2 regions of the Sphingobium sp. BHU LFT2 genome follow, and region 2 is predicted to be linked to the other one. Evidence: riboswitches for the same ligand, from Rfam matches in the RefSeq annotation. Region 2 holds a riboswitch; the other holds the start of a gene.

Region 1 (7,110 bases), on a different contig from region 2:
TGCCCAGATCGGTGCCGATGATGCCGATATATCCCGGATGATAGCGATTGAGTTCCGCCACCACGGCTCGCAGCGGCTGGTCCACGAAGACAAGCCGTTTGCGGGTCCAGGCGGAGACCGCATTTGCATCGACTATGCGAACGGAACCAACGCCGTTCCTGTCATATCTGACGGACTGCCCTTCCTTCACGATCGCGATGGAGGCCCCGGCGCCCGGCGCTGCCACGCGAACGCTGTGCAGGGTAACGGTAACCTGCGTCCTGTCGGCATGACGATCGACGATGAACCGCGTGCCCAGCGCCGTGATCGTTCCGCCTTTCGCTTCGACCGAGAATGGGCGCCGGGGATCGCGCGCCACCGAAAAGGCGGCTTCGCCTTTCAGCACATGCACGATCCGGCGATCCGGCTGGTAATCGATGGATATGGCGCTGTCGGTATTGAGCTGGACCTGCGATCCATCGGCAAGGGTCATGGTGCGCTGTTCGCCCGTCGCCGTCATCGCATCGGACCGCAGCGCTGTCGGCCAGTCCCCGATCGCGCCCGCGACAAGAAGGGCGACGCTGGCCGCGACGGCCGGCGCAGTCCATTTTCTTTTGCCTTCCGGTCGGCCGACCGGCGGATAGCCCGGCAATGGCGGCTCGCTGAGCCTGCGCTGCGTCACTTCCGAACGAATGGCCGGATGCCCCATGAAGCGCCACGCCGCACGGGCCTTCTCAAAGGCCGGCGGGTGACGGGGATCGCTGCCCAGCCATTGTTCCAGAGCCGCAATGCCATCATCGGTCAGGCCGGCATCCTGTTCGACCGCCCAGCGCGTCGCGGCATCCTCGATCGGATCCGGAGCATCGTCGTCAGCGCCCATAATGCATTCCGATCGCTTCTCCCGCCTCAACCATGGAAATTTCACACTTTCCATAATCATTGACGTTCGAAAGCGGCATCCGGACACTCCGCAAGCCAACAAATCGCCTCATTCACTTTCCCCTAGTCGGGTCATGCAATGCTGCAAAGCCTGCTGGAGATGTCGGACGACCATGCTGCGGGAAATCCCGATCCGATGCGCAATGTCGTCCAGAGTAAGCTCGTCAAATTTGCGCAGGATGAAGATTTCTCTGGTTCGCGCGGGGAGTTCGTCGATGGCGGCCATCGTCACGGCCAGACGCTGGCGATCGGACAGTTCGGTATCGGCTCCAACCATGTCGGCCGGGATTTCCTCGGGGAGCGTATCGGCGGCGTGGAACAGGGCAGCATATCTGCCGTCCGCCCTGATGCGATCCTTCGCAAGATTGGCGGCCAGCCTGAACAGATAGGCCCGCTTGTTCAGGATTGGCGGATCATCCTCGATACGCTGCACCCTGAACCAGAGGCTTTGCGTGACGTCCTCCGCTGCCGGCCGATCGCGCAATATGCTTTCGACAAGTCGCAGGAGCGACGTGCGCTCTTGCAGGAGCAGGCGCGTAAGGGCGGCGGCGTTGTTGAGCATCGCTATCTGCCGCCGCATTACGTGCATTGATAATCGTTCGCAACAACTCATGTGCCGCTTGTTCATGACTGCTAACGGGGCGGTGTGTTCAGCACCTGAGCGTCAGGGACAGCCGCATACCGGCCGTCCAGGCATGACCAAATTCCACGTTCTACGAATTTCTTGCTATCCTGTTCGATAGCCCATAGTTCCCAGCCCGTCCCCTACCGGGGGACAAGATCGCGTTGGTGCTTCGAAAGAGGCTTAAAAGGGAACGCGGTGGAGGGGTACTGCCCCTGAAGCCGAGGCTGTCCCTGCAACTGTAAGCGGATAGCGCGATGCATATCTCGGCAGGCCAAGGATGCCTGTCGCAGCCACTGGGCCGGACGCTAACTCCTGCGAGGCCTGGGAAGGCCGTGCATCGTGCAATGACCCGTGAGCCAGGAGACCTGCCAGCGTCCGGTCGCTCTTGCCTTGGTCCAGGGGATGGCCGCGGCACGGTGTATTCCGTCTGAGCGACGAACTTGCGGCCAGGCCGCAACGGTGGGTTCCGCCGGTCGCTCGTTTGCGCCCGGTCTCCACCGCTGCGCCCGTGCGAGGAGACGTCCTCCTGCGCGGGAACCTGTCCGTTCGACTGGAAAACGCAACGGGGGTTACACATGAATACACGATCGCTTCTTTCCGGCCTGATCCGTTCCGGCGCATCATGTTGCGCACTGGCGGCAAGTGTCACCGCAACGCATGCTCAGGAGACCGCCGACGCCGCGCCCGGTGGCACGGAGAACATCGTCGTCACGGCGCGCAAGGCCGGCGTCCTGCAACTTGGCCAGCAGGCCGATGCCTCCAGCCGCCTTGGCCTGACGCCTATGCAGACGCCCGCAAGCGTCGATGTCATCACCAAGGAGATGATCCGCAGTCTTGGTGACCGCACGGTCGTTGCGGCGGCGGCGCGCGCGCCGGGCCTGATCAACAATTCCTCGGCATTCGCCTATTCCCTGAGTTCGCGCGGGTTCACCGGCTACACCTCGGTGATGCAGCTCTATGACGGCATGCGGGTCTATACGACGACCACGCAGACCTTCCCCGCCGATCCCTGGATGGCCGAGCGCATCGAGGTGCTGCGCGGCGCAGCGTCCGTGCTCTATGGCGAAGGCGGCATCGGCGGCGCCATCAACGTTGTGCGCAAAAAGCCCAACACCGAAGAGTTCGAAGGTGAACTACGCCTCAGCGGCGGCTCTTTCGATACATATGCAGCGGCCGGCGGGATCGGCGGGCCAATCGGGGACAAGCTGTCCTACCGCGTGGATCTCAGCTACAACCGGTCGGACGGCTGGATGGAGCGCGGACGCTCCCGTAGTCTCGCCCTGTCGGCCGCGCTGCGCTACCAGGCCAATGACGATCTAGTGCTGACCCTGACGCATGACCGCGCCGATCTCGATCCGACGATCTGGTATGGTACGCCGCTGCGGGATGGCAAGCTGGTCCGCGATATCCGCAAGAAGAACTACAATATCGCCGACCGCTCGTTGCGCTTCGACGACGCCTGGACCCAGGCCAAGGCGGAATGGACGCCGGCGGACGGCGTGGCGATCACCAACGTCGCGTACTATCTCACCGGTTTCAAGCACTGGCGCAATGCGGAGGGCTATGCCTGGTCCGGCGATCAGATCCGCCGGTCGAGCTATCTGGAAATCTTCTACAAGACCAAGCAGTGGGGCGACCGCTTCAACGCTGTGTTCGACCACACATTGCTGGGCATGAACCACCGCCTAAGCCTGGGCGGAGAGTATAACAGCGGATCGCTGCTGCGTACCGACAGTTCGCCCAATTCCCGCTCCGATCTGGTGGATCCCTACGACTACGCGCCCGGCACGTTTCTGGATGGCGCCTTCGGCACACGCTACAAGTACAAGACCAATGTACAGCAATGGGCGCTGTTCGGCGAAAGCCGCCTCTCGCTGTCGGATCGACTGTCGCTGGTGACGGGCCTGCGCTACGATCGCCCGAAGACCGAGCGCCATGATGCGCTCGATCCGAGCGCCAACTACACCGCGCGCTATCCCAGTACCAGTTGGCGTGCGGGGCTGGTCTACAATCCCACGGACACGATCTCGCTTTACGCGCAATATTCCGCGGCCGCCGATCCGGTGACGGCGTTCCTCACCGCTACGCTGGCACAGACGAGCTTCGATGTATCGACCGGGCGGCAATGGGAAGCGGGTGCCAAGGCGACCTTTCTCGACGGGCGCGGCGAATTCACGCTGTCGGGCTATCGCATCGTCAAGAAGAAGATCCTGACACGCTCCGCCAATGATCCCACGGTGTCTGTGCAGGTCGGCCAGCAATCGTCGTACGGCGTCGAGGCATCGTTCGGACTGGCCGTGACCAGGACATTCAGCATCCTGACCAACGGAACGATCCTGAACGCGCAATATGACGACTTCGACGAACTGATCGGCACGGCGCTTGTCAGCCGCAACGGCAACATGCCGATCGGGGTTGCCGAAAAGGCAGCCAATCTGTGGCTTTCTTGGCGGCCGGTGCAACCGCTGCACCTCGACACCGGCCTGCGCTATGTCGGCAAACGCTATTCGGACGCCGCCAATACCCGTCGCATTCCGGCCTATACGCTCGTCGATGCTTCGGCCCGCTACGACCTGGGCAAGAAGACGAGCGTGACGCTCAACCTGCGCAATGTCTTCGACCGGATCTACGTCCAGAACAGCTATTCCACCTCGCAGTGGGTGCTGGGTGAGCCGCGCAGCGTCGCGGTGACGTTCGAGCAGCGGTTCTGATCGTGCCGGCGAGGCAGGAGCCGGGCTGGCGCACCATCGCGCCGCGCGTGCTGGCATCGACGGTCGGCACCTATGGTCTGTGTTATGCGTGGATTTGCGCGGCGGTACGCCTGCTGCCGATGGATGCGGTTGACGCCAACATCCTTGCGACCTGCCTCGCCTTCATATTGTTCGTTGCGGTGATCCTTCGCGCCTTCGCGGTGCGCAGCGTCACGCGGATCTGGGGCGAACTGCTGGTGGGCACGGCCCTCCCCTTCGCCCTGATGCTGGGGGTCGCCAGATGAAGGATAGCCTGCGCCAATCCATGGGCTGGTTCCATACATGGTGTGGGCTGCTGTTCGGCTGGGTTTTGTTCGGCATCCTGCTGACCGGATCGCTGGCGGTGTTCTATACCGAGATCAACCTCTGGACCACGCCCGAACTGCGCTCTCCGGTGGCCATCGACCGGGGACGAGCCATAGCGATGGGACGGGATTATCTCACCCGCATCGCTCCGGATGCCAGGCAATGGCGTATCGTCATCCCCACTTCGCGCGAACCTGTGCTGCGGCTGGTGTGGACCGACGAAGCGGGCAAGGCCACCACCCACCGCCTCGATCCGCAGACCGGCGTCCGCATCCCGCGCGATATGGACGCTGGGTTCTTCTTCATGCGCTATCATTACACGCTGGGGATCGATCGCAAGTCCAGCCCCATCGGCTTCCTGATCGTGGGCGCTGCAGGCCTTGCCATGCTGGCCGCATCGATCAGCGGTGTCATCATTCACAAGCGCATATTCCGCGATTTCTTCATCTTCCGCCCCTGGGCCTCGCGCCAGCGGGCGTGGATGGATGCGCACAACCTTCTCTCGGTGCTGCCGCTGCCGTTCCACATGATGATGGCCTATACCGGCCTCGTCCTGATCTATTACGCCTATATCCCCGCCGGCGTCGCGACGCTGAACGGCGGCGACGTCAAAGCCTATCAGACTGCGGCTGCGCAATCGCGCTACATCGATGTGGAGACACCCGCCGGATCGCCACAGGCCACGGTTGCGCTGATGCCGCTGGTGGCGCGCGCCGAGCGCGCCTGGGGTGGCGGAGCGGCCGTCAACATCTATGTGAGCCATCCCGATCGTGCCAATGCCGCAGTGGAGATCTGGCGACAGCGCGACGATCGCATCGCCAATTTCCCCGATCGCGTCGACTTTGCAGGCACCGACGGCAGCTTGCTGCGCATTCTGGCAAAGCGCTCGCCAGCCCGCGAGACCCAGGCCTTCCTTGCCGGACTGCACTTCATCGAATGGGGCGGAATCGCTGCCCGCTGGCTCTATTTCCTGACCGGGCTCGCCAGCGCCGCGATGGTCGGGGCTGGCCTTGTCCTCTTTACCAAAAAGCGGGCGCGCCGGGGCGGATCGGCATTTCACGCCATGGCAGGCCGGATCACCATCGCCGCTGTGGCTGGAAACATCATCGCCTGTGCGGCTTACCTTCATGGTGAGCAGTTGCTGCCTTCCGACATCCAAGACCGGCGCAGCATGGCAGCATCTATCTACTTCCTGGCCTGGCTGCTGAGCCTCATCCATGCCGGTGTACGGCCCTGGGCCAGCGCGTGGGCAGAGCAGTTGCGTGCGGCGGCATTGCTCTGCCTGACTATTCCCGTGAGCACGGCTCTGGCGGGAATGCCGCTGACGTCGACGCTGGCTCATGGCGATGGTATCCGCTCAGGCGCAGACCTGACGGCGCTGGCGATGGGCGTCATCTTGTGGATCGCAGCAGGCAGGATCGCTCGCAGGCCGGCCGGAGGCGCTGCGCAGTGATCGTGAACCTGGCCCTATCCCTGGTCCTTGCGGTGGCCGGCTTCGATGCCATCCGGCGCGGCACATCCCGAAGACACATCGTCTATCGAGCCGCCTGGTGCGCGAGTGGAACCGCATTGCTGGTTCTGGTGATCCTTCCCGTCGCGCAACTGGCCACGACCAACCTGATCGCTTCGCTGCTCTGGTTCTTCTGTATCCTGCCGTTGGCCGGGCTCATTGTCGTTTTTGGAAAACCCATTCGCCAGTCATCTGGGCGTCCCGATATTGACTGAACGCGATTGCCCTCTCGATGTCATGACCTGCATATCGATCCTGAAGCAAAGGCTGACTATCACTGCCTCGGTCGTGACGCACAATTGGTTCAACCGTCTCTAGATGATACGGGTCGGTCCGGCGCATAAATTGATTGTCCATCGGATGCGGCAAACCGTTTCCTGCGCCATTGCAGGCGTCGAGATTATTGCTGGCCCACTCACCACACTCGCCGTGGCGAGCGACACGGAGATCGACCGCACGGAAACCTTGCCTTGTTCGAGGCCCTTTGAATTCAGCACTTCTAACTCCCTCCATTCGACATTCGGGATGGAGGCCCATCTGCTATTGAGAATACCTTGCGATTCATACGTTCGCATGCGGTCAAACGAGAGGTCGAATTTCAGAAAAATAATTTCAGGCGAAAATCACGATCAGACTACGGGACAATTGCACGGATCGCAGGCCGAGAGATTTCTGAAGCCGGGATATGGCTGCAACCGGATCGTCGATGCGAAATACGCCACAGACGTGCAGGGATGATGCGTCGCCCACTATAGTCATGTAGCCGGGATGATAGCGGCCGATCTCGGCCACGACCTGACATAGCGGCGCATTCTTGAATACGAGCACGCCGTCCGTCCAGGCGGTGGCCGCTTCCGTATTGATGGAACGAGGAGCATCGATACGGCCATCGGCGCCATAGCGGATGGACTGGCCTTCCCGCAGAATGAGGCTGGCCCCCTTGCCCTCTCCGCTGACGAGCATCACGCTGTGCTCTGTCACGGTAACCTCAGTGTCGGCGC
Region 2 (7,110 bases):
CGGTCCAGTTCCACCCGATTGTCCGAAGGATGCAACGCCAGCCCCGCACGCGGCGCGACCCGCGCGACATAGGGGATATAGCCCACCACGTCGGTCGCGGCAGCCAGCGCGGCGTCGACCTCCGGCGTCACCAGCGCTTCGCCCCCTGGCCCAAGCCCCGCGATCGCGATCCAGCCCCCCTCTCCCGCCGCAAGATTCATGGCCGGCGCCCTTGGCCGTGGATCAGCAGGATCGAGAAATAGGGCGTGACCCTGTCGACATCGGCCAGCCGGGTCACGCGCTGTTCCGGCATGGCGGCATGTTCGACCAGCCATGCTTCATCGCTGCGCCCGGCCGCCGCCACCGCGCGGCGCAGCTTGGCGAGGTGCCGGCCGATCTTCATCACCACCAGCGCGTCGGTATCGCGGATGCGGCGGACCAGTTCCTCCTCCGGCAGCGTCGCCATCGCCACGGTCAGCACATCGTCACCCCAGGTGATCGGCAGGCCGGTCGCATTCCAGGCGCCCGACATGCCCATGATTCCGGGGACCACTTCGACCGGGACCAGACCCGACAGCCGGCTGTGCAGATGCATGAAGGAGCCGTAGAAAAAGGGATCGCCCTCGCACAAGACGACCACATCCTCGCCCGCCTCCGCGATCGCCAGCAGCCGGCCGGTGCAATCGGCATAGAAGGCGGCAAGGCAGTCGTTATAGCGCGGATCGGTGACCGGAATTTCGGTCGTCACCGGATATTCCATCGCCAGTTCGATTGCATCGTCCCGCAACATGCCCTGCGCGATGCGGCGCGCCTGCCCCGGTCGGCCGGCCTTGCGGAAATAGGCGACATGCCGTCCTCCCCGCACCAGCCGGTCGGCGCGCACGCTCAGCAAGTCCTGCGCGCCGGGGCCAAGGCCCACGCCATAGACGGTGCCGCTCATTCCGCGCGGCTCGCCAGCGCATTGATCGCCGCGACCGTGATCGCGCTGCCGCCAAGCCGCCCGTCGACGACGCAGCAGGGGGCCGGCTGCGCCGCCCACAGTGCCGCCTTGGATTCCGCCGCGCCGACGAAGCCGACCGGGCAGGCGATGATCGCTGCGGGGCGCGGACAGGCCGGATCCTCCAGCATGTCGAGCAGGTGGAACAGCGCCGTGGGCGCATTGCCGATGGCAACCAGTGCCCCAGCAAGATGCGGCCGCCACAATTCCAGCGCGACGGCGGACCGGGTATTGCCCATCGCCCGCGCCATGTCCGGCACGGCGGTGTCGTGCAAGGTGCAGAGCACGGCATTGTCGGCGGGCAGGCGCGCGCGCGTGACCCCTTCCGACACCATGCGCGCATCGCACAGCACCGGTGCCCCTGTGGCCAGGGCCTGCCGCGCCGCCGCTGCAAAGCCCGGCGAAAAGCGGATATGGCCCGCAAGGTCCACCATGCCCGCGGCATGGATCATGCGCACGGCGACCGGCTCCTCCTCGGCAACAAAGTGCCCGAGGTCGGCTTCGGCGCGGATGGTGGCGAAGGACTGGCGATAGATTGCCGCGCCGTCCCTCTCATAATCATGGGGCATCAACAGGCTCCGAAATGGGCAAGAAGGTCGGTGGCGGTGAGGTCAGGACGGACGGGCACCGATCCTGCGCGAGCGTGGAAGGCCAAGTCGTAGCGCCCGTCCCGCCCCGTCAGCACGATGTCGGCCGGAATCGAACTGGCGCAGCCCTTGGCGCAGCCGGAGACATGAAGGCGGCCCGCCACATGGGGGGCCAGCTGGCGGGCGAGATCGCGCGTCTCCACGCTCGCCTGCGGACAGGTAGGTGCGCCGGGGCAGGCCTCCACATGGATCAGCGGGTCGGCAGCGTCGGCGGACAGGCCAGGCACCTGTCCTTCGGCCAGCAGCATGCGCCACGGGGTCAGCCGGATGGCCGGCGCGTCGAGAAAATGCCGCGCATCGATCTGGCCGAAGGGAAGACCATAGGCCATGCCGCCATCCCATGCGCCGGGCATCAGCCGAGCACGCGGCGCCGCCACCTCTACCCTGCCCGTTGCCCAATCCGGCAGGGGCGCATCATGCCGGGCCATGCGCCCCGCGCGCGCGCCGTCGCTCTCCACGAACCATCGGGCGAGCGCGAGCAGCGCATCCACTTCGCCGCCGCTGTCCACCGGCACGCCTTGTGCCCGCCCCTCCGCACGCAAGATCAGGCCGCCGTCCCGCGCCCGCTCGATGCGAAAATCCCCCGCTTCGCCCGACAGGAGCGGTGCGGCGCCGGCATCGATCACGAAGCCCATCTTGCCCGGCAAGTCCGGTAGTTCGTCCAGGCGATCGAGCAGTTGGCGGGCGATGCGATGGCTGTCGTCGCCTTCGCGCCAGTCCGGCACGACCATCATCATGCGCGCGCCCTCGCGCCGGGCATTGCGGTCCACCAGGCCAAGGTCGAGCAGCCGGTCGAGCAAGGGGCGCCAGCTTTCGTCGCGCACGCCGCGGATCTGGAGGTTCGCGCGCCGGGTCATGTCGATCAGGCCGTTGCCATGGGCGATCGCCGCCGCGCCCAACGCCGCCAGGTCGTCGGCCGAAAGACGACCGAGGCGCGGCTTCACGCGCACGATCAGCCCGTCGCCCGCCGCCATCGGGCGCCAGGCATCGGGACACCAGCCCCGAACGGCCGGCCCGTGGGCCACCGCATGGTTCGCGGTCGCCCTATCCCTGCCCGCGCCGGTCTGGCTCACAGGCAAATCCTCCGCGCGCCGGGACGCAACCAGGCGGGGCTTGCCGGCATCGCCGGTCGGCGCGAGGCGGCAGGCAGGCGCGACAGGCGCCCGACACCACGCGGCCGTGCAGCCCCAGCCACACGCTTCGCCGCCCAGACGGAAGAGAGACCGTGCCATGACCAACCCCTGGGTCAGGACAAGAGCGACCGAAACGCCGGCAGGTCTCCTGGCTCGCGGGTCGTTGCGGGATGCACGCCTTCCCGGACGCCCTGTCCAGTGGCTGCCCTCACGGGCTCGTGCATCGCGCTATCCGCTTACAGTTGCAGGGACAGCCACGGAATAAGGGGCCAGGCCCCCGCACCGCATTCCCGATTAAGTTCCTTGCGGAACACCGGCGTCAGTTATGCAATGCGCCAGCATGAACCGGCACATCGTTGATGCCCTAGTCGAAACATCGGGCTTAGCCAAGACGCGGAATGGGTATCGGCAGTCCCGCTGCCGGCTCGACGCCCAAGGCATACCGACGGAAGATGCCGAAACGGAAACCGGAAGCAAGGAAAGCGACGCGGCGTCGGATACCGAAAATTATGGCTGGGGCGGCAGGATTCGAACCTGCGCATGGCGGCATCAAAAGCCGCTGCCTTACCGCTTGGCGACGCCCCAGCAATGCGCCGATCCAAGTCAGCGCGGGACCGCCATATAGCGGCTGATGCACGAAAGAAAAGCCCTCCTGACGATGGACTTCGCCTTTCCCTTTCCTTCCCGCCCAACCCATCTTAGGGATCAACGCCACACCCCCTCCCCTCCAGCCGGAAACCCGCGCCGATGTCCGTCCAAGCCCCCTCGCCCAGCCAGATCGCACCGGCCTCGCCGCTGTTCCTGCGCGAGGACGAGATACGGCGCGGCATCGAGATGCTCTATTTCGGCTATTCCGCGCTCACCCGCTCGATCGACGAGGGGCTGGCGGCGCAGGGCCTGGGCCGCGCCCATCACCGCGCCCTTTATTTCATCTCGCGCCAGCCTGACCTGACGGTGAAGGATCTGTTGCGCCTGCTGGCGATCACCAAGCAATCGCTCGGCCGGGTGCTCAATGACCTGATCGAGCGCGGCTATATCGAGACCCGGCCGGGCAGCAGCGACCGGCGGCAGAAACTGCTGCGCCTCAGCGCCGCCGGCCGCGCACTGGAGGCCGAGCTTTTCCGCGCGCTGCGCGAGAAGATGGCGGCCGCCTATGCCCAGGCCGGACAGGGTTCCGTCACCGGTTTCTGGCGGGTGATGGAGGGTCTGATCCCCGATGCCGACCGGTCGATGGTGTTCGGCCTCAGCGGCGGCTGATCGCGAAACCACGCAACCTTATGGCCGCTGCCGCGCTTTTAGGAGCGTCGTGCGGAAAAGTGGGAACCGGTTTTCCGCTTAAAACGATGCGACAACAAGAGATTAGGCAGCGCCGCGTCAGATATGATGCGGCGCTGCCCAAGCCTTGCCAACGCAATGAGGAGACATCATGCGCGCACCCCTTCTGGCCATCACGGCCCTGTCCGCCCTGGGCCTGAGCCTGTCCGCCTGCTCGGAAAAGGCATCGGACAATCTGGAAAATGCCGGCTCCGCGATCGGCAATGACGTCAGCAACGCCGTCGACGATGCCGGCGCCAAGATCGACAACGGCCTCGACCGCGCGGGCGCCGCGATCGACAATGGCGCGGACCGGATCGGCGCCGCGACCGACCGGGCGGCCGACGACGCCAAGCGCGAGGGCAAGGAAGCCAAGCAGGATGTCGGCGCCTCGCTGGAGCAGGCCGGCAAGGACCTGCGCAACGACAGCCATTGAGACGTGCCGGGCCTCCCCATGGGGAGGCCCGGCCTCGGGCCGCGAGGCTATATCCGGGCGACCTGGACGCGACTGGAAGTGGCTATTTCCCTCTTCGTCATCCCGGCCCCTTCGACAGGCTCAGGACAGGCTTGATCCGGGATCGCTTCAGCGCTCCCTATCTGGCGTAGTGCAGAATGAATCCTGACTTTCGTCAGGGTGACGGATGTGGAGATTGTCGAAATTCGACCAGTTGTAGCCTTTATCGACCTGCCACTTTATTCCTGATTGCAGACATTTGTTCGCTGGTCGATGTTGGTAACATGATTGAAGACAATCTGAATTGGCTAAGCCAGTGGTATCTGGCTCAATGCGACGGCGATTGGGAGCACTCCTATGGAGTGAAGATCGATACGCTCGACAATCCCGGATGGACAATCAAGATCAACCTAACCGACACCCCAATGCAAGACATCGCATTCGAACGTGTTCAGCACGGAAAAATCGGCGACGATTTCGAAGAGTGGCAGCGAAGCGGTAGTTGGTGGGTAGCGCGTGTGGAAGGCCACTCATTCGATGTGAGTTGCGGGCCGCTGGACCTGTCGTCGGCCATAGGTGTATTTCGGCGATGGGTTGAGGCGTCAGCATAGCGGCGTCGGCTTTCGCTTTCTTTGGTTTGGAAACCTGCCATTCCGCTTCCCACCCAACTCCGTCACCCCAGCGAAGGCTGGGGTCTCAGGCGGCAGCAGAAAGAGGCCAGCCGTCTAGCGCTATCCGTTTATGCCGCGTGCGCCGGCCTGAGATGCCAGCCTTCGCTGGCATGACGGGACAAGGGCCAGTCCGCACCCCACCCCTCCCGGCATTTGTCCGCGCTGTCTAGAACACAACGTTGCGCACGAAGCGCAGCAGGTCGATTCCGCGATTGACGAAGACATAGGGGCGGTCGCTGCTGAAGATGAGGAAGTCGCCCGCCGCGATCGTGCGCGTGCCGGAATCCATCTCGACCGTCAGCACCCCTTCCACCACATAGAGCATCTCGTGCCAGTTGGCGGCGTCCGCCTCGGCCGGGTAGCGGTCGCCCGGTGCCAGCGACCAGGTCCATAGCTCCGCCTCGCGCGCGGCCGGCACGGTGCCGAGCAGGGTCGCGCGGCTATGCGCATCCTCGCCCTGCCAGGCGAGGGTATCGATCCGGCTATTGTCCGGCATGTCGGGCGCGCGCACGACGTGCGAGAAACTGACGTCCAGCGCCTGCGCCAACCGGTCGAGCGTCGACAGGCTGACATTGGCCTCCCCGCTCTCGATCCCGACCAGCATGCGCCGGCTGACTCCGGCCGCGCTGGCCAGCGCATCCTGGCTCAGCCCCTTGGCGGCGCGCAGGCGGCGGATATTGCCCGCGACATGGGAAAGAACGTCCGGGCGCGGGACTTCGACTTGACTGTGCAATATATTGCTCATAACGCGATGTGCATTATGTTGCACAATGCCGCCCTCGACAAGAGCCCTGCGCCCCGGCTGATGATCGGCCGTCCCGAACTCGCGCTGATCGGGATCACCGTGCTGTGGGGCGCGACCTTCCTGATCGTGCATCATGCCATGCAGCAGAGCGGGCCGCTCTTCTTCGTGGGGATGCGCTTCGGCACGGCGGCGCTGCTGGCGCTGCCGCTCGCCTGGCCGGTGTTGCGCGGCCTGACGGCGCGCGAACTGCTGGCCGGGTCGATGATCGGCCTTGGCATCTTCTGCGGCTACACGCTCCAGACCTGGGCGCTGCAGACCATATCCAGCAGCACATCGGCCTTCATCACCGCCGCCTATGTGCCGCTGGTGCCGATCCTCCAATGGGCGATATTGCGGCGGCGGCCGCGCTGGACCAGCTGGGTCGGCGTCGCGCTGGCCTTTGCCGGCCTGATCCTGATCGCGGCCCCGCGCGAAGGGCTGTCGCTGGGCAAGGGCGAGGCGCTGACGCTGATCAGCACGCTGGCGATCGCGCTGGAAATCATCTTCATCAGCCTGTGGGCCGGCAAGGTCGACATTGCCCGCGTCACGCTGGTGCAACTGGCGGTCACGTCGCTGCTCGCCTTCGGCCTGATGGCGCCGATGGGTGAGGCGATCCCGCCCTTTTCCTGGACGGTGATCCTGTCGGCCTGTGGCCTGGGCGCGATGACGGCGCTGATCCAGTTCGTGATGAACTGGGCGCAGCGCACCGTATCGCCGACCCGCGCGACCCTGATCTATGCCGGCGAGCCGGTCTGGGCCGGGATATTGGGCCGGATCGCGGGCGACCGCCAGCCGGCCACGGCGCTGGCCGGCGCGCTGCTGATCATCGCCGCCGTGATCGTGAGCGAACTGAAGTTCGAGCGACGGGGCAAGGACTGATCCCTTCCCCCGGCCGCGCTTCGATCAGGCCCGCTTGAAGACCGGCGCGCGCTTTTCGAAAAAGGCCATGAACGCCTCCTGCGCTTCGGGCGAGGCCAGCGCTTCGCGGAACAGCCGGGCTTCTTCGGCGATACGCGCCTGCAAGGCGGCGGGATCACCCTTCATCAGCCGGCGCGTCGCCATCAGCGCCTGGGGCGGCTTGGCCATCAGCGCCGCGGCCTTGGCACGGGCATGGTCGAGCAGCGCCTCCCC

The links. A riboswitch is a leader RNA that binds a small molecule or an ion and turns the genes downstream of it on or off. The one in region 2 is predicted to bind cobalamin.
Region 1: another riboswitch for cobalamin. It lies ahead of JQK15_RS18325 (TonB-dependent receptor); the one in region 2 lies ahead of JQK15_RS00070 (ferredoxin-like domain-containing protein).

Annotation. Positions count from the first base shown of each region.
Region 1 is NZ_JAFCGW010000011.1:10,018-17,127, forward strand. Features, by position in the region: gene JQK15_RS18315 (FecR family protein) at 1-859, opposite strand, end outside; gene JQK15_RS18320 (RNA polymerase sigma factor) at 968-1,546, opposite strand; cobalamin riboswitch at 1,689-1,930, shown strand; gene JQK15_RS18325 (TonB-dependent receptor) at 2,119-4,254, shown strand; gene JQK15_RS18330 (iron transporter) at 4,257-4,538, shown strand; gene JQK15_RS18335 (PepSY-associated TM helix domain-containing protein) at 4,535-6,052, shown strand; gene JQK15_RS18340 (hypothetical protein) at 6,049-6,324, shown strand; gene JQK15_RS18345 (FecR family protein) at 6,722-7,110, opposite strand, start outside.
Region 2 is NZ_JAFCGW010000001.1:12,451-19,560, forward strand. Features, by position in the region: gene cobJ (precorrin-3B C(17)-methyltransferase) at 1-200, opposite strand, end outside; gene cobI (precorrin-2 C(20)-methyltransferase) at 197-919, opposite strand; gene JQK15_RS00065 (precorrin-8X methylmutase) at 916-1,545, opposite strand; gene JQK15_RS00070 (ferredoxin-like domain-containing protein) at 1,545-2,597, opposite strand; cobalamin riboswitch at 2,878-3,089, opposite strand; tRNA gene JQK15_RS00075 (tRNA-Gln) at 3,267-3,341, opposite strand; gene JQK15_RS00080 (MarR family winged helix-turn-helix transcriptional regulator) at 3,504-4,013, shown strand; gene JQK15_RS00085 (hypothetical protein) at 4,183-4,506, shown strand; gene JQK15_RS00090 (immunity 53 family protein) at 4,683-5,135, shown strand; gene JQK15_RS00095 (helix-turn-helix domain-containing protein) at 5,362-5,928, opposite strand; gene JQK15_RS00100 (DMT family transporter) at 5,956-6,858, shown strand; gene JQK15_RS00105 (enoyl-CoA hydratase) at 6,883-7,110, opposite strand, start outside.